DNA from 4 places in the Staphylococcus argenteus genome. Region 2 is predicted to be linked to each of the others. Evidence: riboswitches for the same ligand, from Rfam matches in the RefSeq annotation. Region 2 holds a riboswitch; each other region holds the start of a gene.
The links. Region 2 has a riboswitch for S-adenosylmethionine ahead of metK (methionine adenosyltransferase). Riboswitches for the same ligand answer to the same signal wherever they lie in the genome.
Positions count from the first base shown of each region.

Region 1 (3,551 bases), 970 kb from region 2:
AGACTAGGTATATTATTTTTACGTAATTATAAACATTAAAAATATTAAAGGAGGGTGAACAGATGACATCGCATTTAAGTTTCAGGCAAGGCGTAAAAGAATGTATTCCTACTTTGTTTGGTTATGCAGGTGTTGGTATTTCGTTTGGCATTGTAGCGGCATCACAAAATTTCAGTATTTTAGAAATCACATTGTTATGTCTTATTATATACGCTGGTGCTGCTCAATTTATTATGTGCGCGTTGTTTATTGCAGGAACGCCAATATCAGCGATTGTATTAACTACATTCATTGTAAATTCTAGAATGTTCCTCTTGAGTATGTCGCTTGCGCCAAATTACAAAACATATGGGTTTTGGAACCGTATAGGATTAGGTTCATTAGTAACTGATGAAACATTTGGTGTTGCCATTACACCTTATTTAAAAGGAGAACCCATCAATGATCGATGGCTGCACGGTCTGAATATAACGGCATATTTATTTTGGACAGTTTCATCTGTAGCTGGGGCTTTATTTGGAAAATATATTTCAAATCCGCAAGCATTAGGTTTAGATTTTGCCATTACAGCCATGTTTATCTTTTTGGCAATTGCACAATTCGAATCAATCACTAAGTCACGATTAAGAATATACATTGTATTAGTTATTGTAGTAATTGTAATGATGTTATCTTTAAGCTTATTTATGCCTTCTTACCTTGCCATATTATTTGCAGCAACAATTGCGGCTGCGTTAGGAGTGATGATGGAACGATGACAACGAATATGAACATGTTAATACTTATTTTATTATGCGGCATCGTAACATTACTAATTCGAATCATTCCTTTTATCATGATTTCTAAAGTACAGTTACCAGATGTCGTTGTTCGATGGCTTTCATTTATTCCTATTACATTATTTACGGCACTGGTCATCGATAGCATCATTCAACAAACATCACATAGCGATGGATATACACTGAATATACCTTATATCATTGCATTAATTCCTACTGTTGTTTTATCAATAATTACACGCAGTTTAACTATTACAATTATTAGTGGGATTATTATCATGGCTGCACTAAGATTTTTCTTTTAAAAATACTTTAAAATCATTGAACAGATATTTAAACTTAGGTAAACTGATATTAATCAGAAAATTCTGATACAAAAATCGTTTGTAGAGATATGGGAAATCATAAATATAAAACGGTTTGGTTAATCGCATGATTTTGATAACAATGTTTTCAAATGATAAAAAGTAATTCATGACTTAAACTCAACTAAACACATAACAATTTCATATGTCTTATTGTGAGAAGTTGAGGGACTTGGCCCTGTGATACTTCAGCAACCGACTTTATAGCACGGTGCTAAAACCAACGAGTTACTCGAATGATAAGTATATAAACTTCTTACTTTTCAATAGGGTAAGAAGTTTTTTTATTTAAGGAGGAAAGGACAATGACAAATTACACAGTAGATACTTTAAATTTAGGGGAATTTATAACAGAATCTGGGGAAGTCATAGATAATTTACGTTTACGATACGAACATGTAGGTTATTATGGACAACCATTAGTTGTAGTTTGTCATGCATTAACCGGTAACCATTTAACATATGGTACAGATGATAATCCGGGATGGTGGCGAGAAATTATTGATGGTGGATATGTGCCCATCAACGACTATCAATTTTTAACTTTTGATGTCATAGGAAGTCCATTTGGCTCAAGTTCACCTTTGAACGATGCTCAATTTCCTAAAAAGCTAACATTACGAGATATCGTTAGAGCTAACGAATTAGGTATTCGAGCACTTGGATATGACAAAATTAATATATTAATAGGTGGGAGTCTTGGTGGTATGCAAGCTATGGAATTATTGTATAACCAACAATTTCAAGTAGATAAAGCTATCATTCTTGCTGCTACTAGTAGAACTTCGTCATACAGCAGAGCTTTCAATGAGATTGCAAGACAAGCGATTCATATTGGTGGTAAAGAAGGATTGAGTATTGCACGTCAGTTAGGTTTTTTGACATATCGGTCATCTAAAAGTTACGATGAACGTTTCACACCAGAAGAAGTCGTAGCATATCAACAACATCAAGGTAATAAATTTAAAGAGCGTTTCGACTTGAAGTGCTATTTAACACTGCTTGATGTTTTAGACAGCCACAACATTGACCGCGGTCGTACTGATGTAACCCATGTTTTTAAAAATTTAGAAACAAAAGTTTTAACAATGGGATTTATTGATGATTTATTATATCCAGATGATCAAGTACGTGCCTTAGGTGAACGATTTAAATATCACCGTCATTTCTTTGTGCCTGATAACGTAGGTCATGATGGATTCCTACTAAATTTTAATACGTGGGCACCTAATTTATATCATTTTTTAAATTTAAAGCATTTCAAACGTAAGTAATATCATTTTATTTGTCTTAAAAATGAGACGTTTAAACTATAGTTACTAAATTTGAATAATTTTAAATAAATGACATAAATAACTAATAGAAATGACTGTATCTAAAATGCGATATAGTAATCGTGAAAAATTGAAGCATAATGGCTTTAAAGGAAATAATATAACAATCTAAATGGCATGCGTTGAAAGATGCAAAACAACAAAAATAATAATCAATTAAATGTGATAGAAAGAGATAACCTATAAATTGTTAATTTCTATTAAAGAGGTTAAAATAATAGCTATAGTTAAAAATATGGGAGTGGCTTATGTGTTTTCAAAAATACAACCTAAAGCAACAATGATTGCAACAATAATGTTGATATTTGTCGCTTTAGCTTTATATCAAATGCCTGGTTTAGGACTAGTATTTGCATTATTTGCAACCATACCAGGTATCGTTTTATGGAATAAATCAACACAATCTTTTGGAATTAGTGCACTTATTACAGTGATTATAACAACCATTCTAGGTAATACTTTCGTGTTAAGTGCTATTATATTAGTCTTAATCGCAAGTTTAATTATCGGTCAATTATTAAAAGAAAAGACATCTAAAGAGAGAATTCTATACGTAACAACTGTAGCGATGAGTTTGATTTCATTAATCGCATTCATGTTACTTCAAACGTTCGGGAAAATTCCTTCCTCAGCAAGCTTAGTAAAACCTTTTAAACAATCACTTCATGAAGTGATTACGATGAGTGGCGTCGATGCAAATATGACCCAAATGCTAGAAGAAGGGTTTAGACAAGCGACCGTTCAATTACCTGGTTTCATCATTATCATTACATTTTTTATTGTCTTAATTAACTTAATCGTTACATTTCCGATTTTACGAAAATTTAAAATCGCAACACCAGTGTTTAAGCCACTTTTCGCATGGCAAATGAGCGGAATTTTATTATGGATATATATTATTGTCCTTATATGCTTGTTATTTACAAGTCAACCAAGTGTGTTCCAGAGCATACTTTTAAATTTCCAACTTGTGTTATCATTAGTGATGTATATTCAAGGTTTAAGTGTTATTCATTTCTTTGGTAAAGCGAAAGGTTTGCCGAATGCAGTAACGATTTTACTATTGATTATCG
Region 1 is NC_016941.1:14,596-18,146, forward strand. It holds gene SAMSHR1132_RS00050 (AzlC family ABC transporter permease) at 63-758, shown strand; gene SAMSHR1132_RS00055 (AzlD domain-containing protein) at 755-1,084, shown strand; SAM riboswitch class I at 1,292-1,390, shown strand; gene metX (homoserine O-acetyltransferase MetX) at 1,450-2,418, shown strand; gene SAMSHR1132_RS00065 (YybS family protein) at 2,714-3,551, shown strand, end outside.
Region 1: another riboswitch for S-adenosylmethionine. It lies ahead of metX (homoserine O-acetyltransferase MetX); the one in region 2 lies ahead of metK (methionine adenosyltransferase).

Region 2 (3,551 bases):
TGTTTTGTTCTTGTTGTTCATACTTTTCTTCTGTTTGTCGCTTAACTTTTTTCTTACTACCTAAGGCAACTAAGAAAAGGACAAAAAAGATTAATGCAATGACTACTGCAGTAATGAGTCCAATGACTACCGGTGAAGATAAATCCATCACAACAACGCTCCTTTTTAATATATGAATAACTTTAATTATAATAGAAAAGCTAAAGATTTTCGATACATAATATCATTTATATACCGAAAATCTTTTATTTAGCCTTATTTAGTTCGAATCATTACTTAACTGCGTCTTTTAATTCTTCTACTTTGTCTAATTTTTCCCATGGGAATAATACATCTGTACGTCCAAAATGACCATAAGCAGCAGTTTGTTTGTAAATTGGTTGTTTCAAATCAAGCATTTTAATAATGCCAGCTGGTCTTAAGTCAAAGTGCTTTCTTACTGCTTCAACAAGTTGACTTTCAGAAACCTTTCCAGTTCCAAATGTATCAATTGCAATTGATACTGGTTCTGCAACACCAATGGCATATGCTAATTGAACTTCACATTGATCTGCTAAGCCTGCTGCTACTATATTTTTAGCGACATAACGTGCAGCATATGCAGCTGAACGGTCTACTTTTGTAGGATCCTTACCACTGAAGCAACCGCCACCATGACGTGCATAGCCTCCATAAGTATCAACAATAATTTTACGTCCTGTTAAACCAGCATCACCTTGAGGTCCACCGATTACAAAACGTCCTGTAGGGTTGATGTAGAATTTAGTTTGTTCATTAATTAAGTTTTCAGGAACAGTAGGATAAATGACATGTGCTTTAATGTCTTCTTGAATTTGCTCTAGTGTCACATCTTCAGCATGTTGCGTTGAAACAACAATCGTATCAATACGTACTGGGTTATCATTTTCATCATATTCAACAGTAACTTGAACTTTACCGTCAGGACGTAAATAGTTTAATGTACCATCTTTACGCACATCTGATAAACGTTTAGCTAGTTGATGTGATAGATAGATTGCTAAAGGCATATACGTTTCTGTTTCGTTTGTTGCATAACCAAACATTAAACCTTGGTCACCTGCACCAGTAGCTTCAATCTCTTCTTCACTATCTTTGTCACGATATTCTAACGCTTTATCCACACCTTGAGCAATGTCAGGTGATTGTTCATCAATCGCAGTTAAAATTGCCATCGTTTCATAATCATAGCCATATTTTGCTCTTGTGTATCCAATTTCTTTAATTGTTTCTCTAACAACTTTCGGAATATCAACATATGTTGTTGTAGAAATTTCGCCGGCGATTAATGCCATACCTGTTGTAACTGTTGTTTCACAAGCTACACGTGCATTTGGGTCGTCTTTTAAAATAGCATCTAATATTGCATCTGACACTTGGTCAGCGATTTTATCTGGGTGTCCTTCTGTAACAGACTCTGAAGTAAATAATCGTTTGTTATTTAACATAGTTTGCTCCTTTAAATTTATATTACGAAAATTCTCTTTCTGTGAGCTAAATAAAAAAGACCTTCTAACTATGAATATAGAGAGAAGGCCTAATACGTCCATTCGCTCTTATCGTTCAGACCTATTTGTCTGCAAACGGTTTGGCACCTTTCTTTTATAAAAAAGAGGTTGCTGGGTTTCATTGGGTCCATGTCCCTCCACCACTCAGGATAAGAGAATCCGTTAAAATTAATACTACCTAAATAATGAATTAATGTCAATTTTTGATAAATAAATTTACAGTAAAATATTGTAGATTAATTATGTTAATGTGTTATACTAATTAAATGTAAAGGCTTACATTTAAATTATCGCTTTGGAGGGATTTAGGATGTCAGTAGACACATACACTGAAACAACTAAAATTGACAAATTATTGAAAAAAACAACGTCACATTTTCAGCTTTCGACGACACAACTTTATAATAAAATTTTAGATAACAAAGAAGGCGTATTAACAGAACTTGGTGCTGTTAATGCAAGTACTGGTAAATACACTGGTCGCTCGCCTAAAGACAAATTTTTTGTCTCAGAACCTTCATATAGAGATAACATTGATTGGGGAGATATCAATCAACCTATCGATGAAGAAACTTTCTTGAAGTTATACCATAAAGTATTAGACTATTTAGATAAAAAAGATGAATTATATGTTTTCAAAGGTTACGCAGGTAGCGATAAAGATACAATGTTAAAACTTACAGTCATCAACGAATTAGCTTGGCATAATTTATTCGCTAAAAATATGTTTATCAGACCTGAATCGAAAGAAGAAGCTACGAAGATTAAACCAAACTTCACTATCGTTTCTGCCCCACATTTTAAAGCAGATCCAGAAGTAGATGGCACTAGATCTGAAACATTCGTCATTATTTCATTTAAACATAAAGTAATTTTAATCGGTGGTACTGAATATGCTGGCGAAATGAAAAAAGGTATCTTCTCTGTAATGAATTACTTATTACCGATGCAAGATATCATGAGTATGCATTGTTCAGCAAATGTTGGTGAAAAAGGCGATGTAGCATTATTCTTCGGTCTATCAGGCACTGGTAAAACAACATTATCAGCTGATCCACACCGCAAACTAATCGGTGATGATGAACACGGATGGAATAAAAACGGCGTATTTAATATTGAAGGTGGCTGCTATGCAAAAGCAATCAATCTTTCCAAAGAAAAAGAACCACAGATCTTTGACGCAATTAAATATGGTGCGATTTTAGAGAATACTGTCGTTGCTGAAGACGGTTCAGTAGACTTTGAAGACAATCGCTATACTGAAAATACACGTGCGGCTTATCCAATAAATCATATAGATAACATTGTGGTACCATCAAAAGCAGCACATCCAAATACAATCATTTTCTTGACTGCAGATGCATTTGGTGTGATTCCACCAATTTCTAAATTAAATAAAGATCAAGCTATGTATCACTTCTTAAGTGGTTTCACTTCTAAATTAGCTGGTACAGAACGTGGTGTCACAGAACCTGAACCATCATTCTCAACATGTTTCGGTGCACCATTCTTCCCGTTACACCCTACTGTTTATGCGGACTTACTAGGTGAACTTATCGATTTACATGATGTTGATGTTTATCTTGTTAATACTGGATGGACTGGTGGAAAATACGGTGTAGGTCGTAGAATCAGCTTACATTACACACGCCAAATGGTAAATCAAGCTATTTCAGGTAAATTAAAAAATGCTGAATATACAAAAGATAGTACTTTTGGTTTAAGTATTCCTGTTGAAATTGAAGATGTTCCTAAAACAATTTTAAATCCGATCAATGCTTGGAGCGATCAAGAGAAGTATAAAGCACAAGCAGAAGATTTAATTCAACGTTTTGAAAAGAATTTCGAAAAATTCGGTAAGAAAGTTGAACATATTGCCGAAAAAGGTAGCTTCAACAAATAAATTGAATGCTAATCACAGAGCCAACCGCTGTTAAATTTTAACAATGGTTGGCTCTTCTTATGTTATATAGTAAAATTTATAGTCATTTTCATAAATTCATTTTAAAGCATCTATATTTAAAA
Region 2 is NC_016941.1:1,812,133-1,815,683, forward strand. It holds gene SAMSHR1132_RS08535 (nuclease-related domain-containing protein) at 1-148, opposite strand, end outside; gene metK (methionine adenosyltransferase) at 273-1,466, opposite strand; SAM riboswitch class I at 1,572-1,682, opposite strand; gene pckA (phosphoenolpyruvate carboxykinase (ATP)) at 1,837-3,429, shown strand.

Region 3 (3,551 bases), 960 kb from region 2:
GCACCTTTTGGTAATTCTTTTAAGCTTTTATACTTTTTAGAATATACAGCCATTGGTTCTAAATGAACGTCTCCAGCACTTACTATTTTGTATCCTTTATCTTTTTTCTCAGTATTTAAATAAAGTGTATGTTGGAAATAGTTTGCATCGATTTCGCCTTTATCTAACAATTTATTAGGTGTCGTGTAATCGTTGATTGTTTTAATTTCAAGATCATAACCTTTTTTCTTTAATAATGGTTTCGCTTTTTCTAAAATTTCAGCATGCGGTGCTGGTGAAGCACCAACCGTAATTTTCTTGTCATCGCTACCGCCTTTATTTCCATTACCGCAAGCCGTTAATACAACTGCAAATGTTAATACTAATAAAAATCCAAATAATTTTTTCATAAAATGAAACCCCCAATTTATCGTTTATCAAGTTTATTTGTAAGCCAATCCCCAAAGAATTGGATTATAAATACAATAATTAAAATAAAAACTGTTGATACTAAAATGACATCATTTTGATTTCGAGTGAAACCAGTTAAGTATGCTAAATTACCTAAGCCACCTGCGCCTATAACGCCAGCAACTGCTGTCGAACCAACTAATGCAATCGCTGTAACTGTAATACCAGAAACTAATGCCGGCATTGCTTCGGGTAATAGAACCTTACGAATGACTGTCCAAGTGTTTGCTCCCATTGACCAAGCCGCTTCAATAACACCTTTATCAATTTCTTTAAAAGCAATTTCAACGAGCCTAGCATAAAATGGTGCCGCGCCTATAATTAAAGCCGGTAATGCACCTGTTGGACCACTAATTGTTCCAAGCACTAAACTAGTAAAAGGAATTAATAAAAGGATTAAGATAATGAATGGTATAGCTCTAAATAGGTTTACGATAAAAGATACAATTGTATAAAAAATTCTAGCACCTTTAGACTTACCTTTTGCAGATAAGAACAAAAGAACACCTAAGATGAGACCTAAAATAAAAGCAAATATAGTTGAAACGACAGTCATATATAGTGTCTCGACAATTGCAGTCCATACATCTGGCCACTGTACATTAGGCATTGTTATCATTTCATTAATAATATCGCTAAATGATTTACCCATGTCTTAACACCTCCACTTTAACTTGTCGCTCAATTAACTCTTTTTCGAATTTTCCAAAATCTTCATTTGTAATAAACGGAATTTGTAAAATTAAAAAGCCAACTGTTCCATCTTTTGTATTTTTTATATTAGCTTCTAAAATATTGATTTTGATATTAAATGCGCTGGATAAGCTTGAAACGATTGGTTCCGTAGTTGTTGAACCTGCAAAATTTAATCTAACAATATATGCGTCTTTGTCTAAGGGTTCTAAATCTGTTAGAGATGCTTCAAAATCATCATTTAAATCTTCTCTCACAAACCTCTTTGTTACTGCATGTTGAGGATTTTCAAATACATGTGTAACCGGTCCATGTTCAATCACTTTACCATTTTCCATAACAGCTACTTCATCACAAATACGACGAATAACGTGCATTTCATGTGTAATTAAGACTATTGTTAAGTTTTGTTGTTCTCTAATTTTTAATAATAGATCTAAAATTTCATCTGTCGTTTGAGGATCAAGTGCGCTTGTTGCCTCATCACAAAGTAAAACTGTCGGATCATTAGCTAATGCGCGTGCAATACCTACACGTTGTTTTTGTCCACCAGACAACTCCGAAGGATAAGCTTTTTCTTTCCCTTTCAAACCAACTAGCTCAATAAGTTCTAATGCTTTTCGTTTCGCTTTCCTTCTACGTACACCAGCAATTTCAAGCGGAAACATAATATTTTTAAGTACTGTTCTTGACCACAATAAATTAAAATGTTGGAAGATCATACTCACTTTTTGTCTTTTTTTCCTAAGTCCATTTTTAGATAATTGACCAATGTGATCTCCGTCAATAATGACTTCACCTGATGTAGGCGATTCTAAATGGTTAAACATACGTATCAAAGTACTTTTTCCTGCTCCAGAAAATCCAATGACGCCATATATCGATCCCGATTTAATCGATAAATTAACGTGATCTACAGCAAGTACTTGTTTATTTTTAGTCCGATATTCTTTGACGACTTCTTTTAACTCAATCACGTTTATTCCTCCCTGTGTTGCTATATAAAAATAAAAAATGCTTTCTCAAAATCGATAGAAAAATTGAGAAAGCAATAGAAGTATTGTTTCTCTCATCTTCAAAAGTCATAACTTTATGTGAATTGGCACCATTTCTATATAAGACGGTTGCCGGGCTTCGTAGGGCACATCCCTCCACCACTCTCGATAAGAGTATACGCATTATTTAATTTGTATTAATCCTAACACCTTAGTAAAATTTCGTCAATAACTATTTTAAATTTTCTAACAAATCAGTCACCGATTGAAATGCATAAATTCGTTTTACTTCTTTATCCTTATTCATTAATAATAAAATCGGCACTGACATAATTTGCATATCTTCACAAAATTGAGGATGAAAGTTTAAATCTATTTTAATTAGTGGTAACTTTAGTATTTCATTAGCAATATCTAACATTCTTTCTGAAACCTTACAGGTACCACATGTTGGTGTATAACCAAAGATTAAATGTTTTTCTTCCTCATAATGCGTCGTTACATCTGTGATGTCAATTGAATTATTCATTCGCTAAAACTAACCTTTCAGTATTTAAATTAGGTATGAGAGTTGATTCTTTCTTACAATTGAAACCATGTCTAGTAAGTACATTCGCCAAATATTTTTTAGGACAGTTAGCAACTTGACAATAGGTTTTATCTATAAATATATGTTCACTTTCGCTTAAATAGCGTTTAAACCATTTCCTTATGCGTTCTCCCTCATCATCAGAATCTGCTAACACATAAACTTGTTTCCCATAAAGCGATTCTATCATATCATCAATTTTATCTATACTCATCGTGCCATGCGTACAAATAATATTTACTGGTTCTGCAATGACTTGTTGAACTCTTTTTTTATCTGATTTTCCTTCAACAATTATTACCTTATTTACAATAGCCATAATCATCACCCTTTAAAAATCAATAAAAAACCTGTCACTGTATCATTTCACATTATTACCTTGAATAAAACATAAATCATAACAAATTTAAGCAAGCTTAATGTAATGATTACAAAATTAACACTTTTGGCTTTCAAGGACAATTTGCATAAGTAAAAACCTCACTTTTCAACAAGTAAGGTTTATTACTACATCTTATTAAAGTTAATCATTTTATTTACGACTGAGTTAACTGCAATCCCATGAATACATGTAATCATCAAACTTCATAGCCTCAAGATCGGTAGACTTAACTAAGATATTAGCAATACCTAGGTCACCCCACATAATCGAAGAACTACCATCTCTTGTGGAGTCAATTTGCAATAATACTCTATCATACATTTTCAGTTCTTGATCATTCGTTCTTGGATCTCTTTGATCAAAGTAAGGAAAACCACCAAGCTGATTAAATGGTTCTTTAGCAGTAAATGTGTTGCACACAGGTTCCATTAATTCATCATAA
Region 3 is NC_016941.1:853,621-857,171, reverse strand. It holds gene SAMSHR1132_RS04005 (MetQ/NlpA family ABC transporter substrate-binding protein) at 1-389, opposite strand, end outside; gene SAMSHR1132_RS04000 (methionine ABC transporter permease) at 407-1,102, opposite strand; gene SAMSHR1132_RS03995 (methionine ABC transporter ATP-binding protein) at 1,095-2,120, opposite strand; SAM riboswitch class I at 2,210-2,313, opposite strand; gene SAMSHR1132_RS03990 (thioredoxin family protein) at 2,371-2,667, opposite strand; gene SAMSHR1132_RS03985 (toprim domain-containing protein) at 2,660-3,046, opposite strand; gene SAMSHR1132_RS03980 (YwqG family protein) at 3,275-3,551, opposite strand, start outside.
Region 3: another riboswitch for S-adenosylmethionine. It lies ahead of SAMSHR1132_RS03995 (methionine ABC transporter ATP-binding protein); the one in region 2 lies ahead of metK (methionine adenosyltransferase).

Region 4 (3,551 bases), 510 kb from region 2:
AAGTTATGATTTAATGGCTGTGAGCCTATCATAACTTCCTTTTGTCATATTATTGTTGTGTTGATGTTTCAATTACATGATACATTTTATCGAACATTAATTCGAAGCCATGCACCATGGCATCATGATATTCTTTTTTCTTTTGTTTATACTCTAAATTAGTAAATCGTCTTTCTTTTTCAACTAATGAACGGTAATAAAACAACATTTGCGTACCACCTGTTTCACGTTCGAAAAACTCTACTTCAATGATATCTTGCTCTTCACTTAACCCAGGCATACCTATAGTCATTTTTATATATTCATCCATTACTAACGATTCATAAATACCTTCAATCACATTCACTTTACCGTTTCGTTGTTGATCAACAATACGATATTTTCCACCCTCTTTAACATCCGCTTCTATTTCTTTATTAGTTCTTGCTGATGTCATAAACCATTGCTTTAACAAATCTGTCTTTGTCCAAGCTTCGTATACTAATTCCGGTGAAAATTTATAAAGTTTTTCAATTTCGACTTCGACATGTTCATTTTCTACATTAAATTTTGCCACTGTTGTCCACCCACTTTCGCTCTTACTTTTATTTTAACGCATTTTAGCTCAGTTCCAAACATAGATGATTTTCAATTTTAAAAGATTGGCATTATACAGTGAGTACAACCTTATCTGTTAGTATAACAAGCCACCTTACTTGGCTACATCGATATGTTGTCAGGCATTAATGTTTCACTTCATGACTAGTATTCTTTTTTAATTTTGGAAAATTAAATATAATCGCTACAAGACCACATACGCCTAATAAAATTGGATAAATACTATAAGGGAACAACATCAATGGTGAGATTCCAGCAACGCCTGCTGCAGAAATAACTTGTGGACTATATGGCAAGAGCCCTTGGAAACAGCCACCAAAAATATCTAAAATACTTGCAGATTTTCTTGGATCTACTTCATATTCATCAGCAATATTTTTAGCTAATGGTCCTGACATGATAATTGAAATGGTATTATTTGCGGTAGCGATATCGGCTACACTTACTAAACTAGCAATACCAAGTTCAGCACCACGTTTTGATTTTACTTTTGAACGAACAAATTGTAATAACCATTGAATACCACCATTGTGTTGAATGATACCAACTAATCCACCAATTAATAGCGCAATCATCGCAATGTCTTCCATACTTATGATCCCTTTTGAAATAGCATCTAAAAGTCCCATCCATCCAAATGAACCATCCATTAAGCCTATGATACCAGCTAATAATGTGCCACCAATTAGTACAATAATCACATTGACACCTAATAATGCTAGCACTAATACTAATACGTAAGGGACAACTTTAATTAAATCATAATCATAATTTTTGGCATGATTTAAAGAAATACCATTTGTTAAGAAATACAAGATGACAATTGTTAAAATGGCTCCAGGCAATACAATTTTAAAATTGACTCTGAATTTATCTTTCATTTTTGTATGTTGTGTTCTCACAGCAGCAATTGTTGTATCTGAAATCATTGATAGGTTATCACCGAACATCGCACCTCCAACAACAGTTGCCATTGCCAAAGCAGTTGGTACATCTGTCGCTTGTGCAAATCCATAACCAACAGGTGCTATTGCAGCAACTGTACCTACTGACGTTCCCATAGATATCGACACAAACATACATATAACAAACAATCCTACAATAATTAAATTTTCAGGGATGAGTGATAGCCCTAAATTAACAGTCGACTTTACACCGCCCATTTTTTCAGCTGTATTTGAAAATGCACCTGCTAAAATAAAAATTAACATCATCAAAATAATATTTGAATGACCCGCACCTTTTGTAAATACTTCAACTTTTTTAGCAAATGATTCTTTTCTATTCATTAATAATGCCACGATAACCGTAATCGTAATCGCAACATTTAAAGGCATAGAAGTAAAATCACCAGTGATAATACCTACGCCTAAAAACAACGCCACAAATAATAACAAGGGGAATAATGCCCAAGCATTGCTCTTTTTATGTTCTTCCATCCTTTTTACCTGCTTTCCAATTAAAAATACCTCTTTCTCACAAAATGAAGAAAGAGGTTTTCATGTACTTTACCTGCTTATCTTCAAACCTTTACGGTTACTGGAATTGGCACATTCGAAATGTTGCCGAGGCTTCATAGGGCCAGTCCCTCCACCTCTCTAGATAAGTGATTCTTATTTACGTTTACGTTACAAGATAATCCTTAGTACGTCAATCATAAATTAATTAGAAGTCGTATAAAATTTTTCATATACAATCATTCCGATTGTAATAATAATTAAAATAATAATGCAAATCACAAGTAAGAGCCACCATTTGAGCATTAATGCAATTAAAATAAGCATGATAGATAAACTTACTAATGTTATCGATATAATTTTAAATTGCTGAACACGTTGCTTGGAGATGACTTTCAACTGTTTGTTTAATAAATGCGTATTTCTTAAACTAATCCCCAATACACTTTCTAGTATTTGAATCGATACGATACTTATTGCAAATATAATAGTTGGTAAAACATCATAGCCCCCTATAGTTAATGGATAAATTACAAATCCAACATATAGTAATCCCGAGACAAAGGCTAATAAGTATGCGACGTATTTGTTAAACTTAATTATATTCTTTTTAATATTTTGATGGGTAAACCATACATTCATAATAATCGCAACTGCTACAAATAATGTGAATACTATATATAATGGTAATTTTTGTTCAGGAAAAGCAGTAATTACTCCTAAGGCTAATGCTATAATCATAAATAATATAACTCTAGATATTATTAAAACCATAATAACAACCCCTTTACTTTCGATTCATCAAATTTAAAGTGAGCATCATATCTAAGTATAGTATCTCTATATCGTTTACATTATCGTAACATATTACTACTTTGACATTTAATATAAAACTTATCATTTTTTGTTCGTTTTAGTCTTTCATTTTTCCTATAATCTTTTATACACTGCAATCAACACCTTTGAATTCCAAGTTCTACTGCAGAGCCTATAGCGAGCATTAACTTTCAAATTACAATCTATACTATATATAGGACATCAAAAAAGTCGATAAAGACCCATATCTTTACCGACTTAAAATTACAATTATTAATTGCATCTGTTTTCATTATCTATGATACCTTTACAATTACAAACCTAATCTATTTGCACACCACCAGTCACACCAAACACTTGACCAGTAGTGTAACTTGATTCTTCTGAGGCTAACAATACATACGTACCAGATAATTCGACAGGTTGACCTGCACGACCTAGTGGTGTTTTTTGTCCAAATGTAGGTATTTTACTTTGAGGCTGACCCCCTGAAATTTGTAACGGTGACCAAAATGGCCCTGGCGCCACACAATTCACTCTAATACCTTTAGGTCCAAGTTCTTCTGAAAAGCTTTTCGTTAATGAAATAATAGCTGCTTTTGAAGCGGCATAATCATGAAGTATAGGACTTGGATTATAACCTTGTACAGATGACGTCGTAGTAATCGATGCACCTGGTTT
Region 4 is NC_016941.1:2,324,715-2,328,265, forward strand. It holds gene SAMSHR1132_RS11435 (SRPBCC family protein) at 50-556, opposite strand; gene SAMSHR1132_RS11440 (Na+/H+ antiporter NhaC family protein) at 723-2,036, opposite strand; SAM riboswitch class I at 2,111-2,206, opposite strand; gene SAMSHR1132_RS11445 (hypothetical protein) at 2,259-2,828, opposite strand; gene SAMSHR1132_RS11450 (SDR family oxidoreductase) at 3,192-3,551, opposite strand, start outside.
Region 4: another riboswitch for S-adenosylmethionine. It lies ahead of SAMSHR1132_RS11440 (Na+/H+ antiporter NhaC family protein); the one in region 2 lies ahead of metK (methionine adenosyltransferase).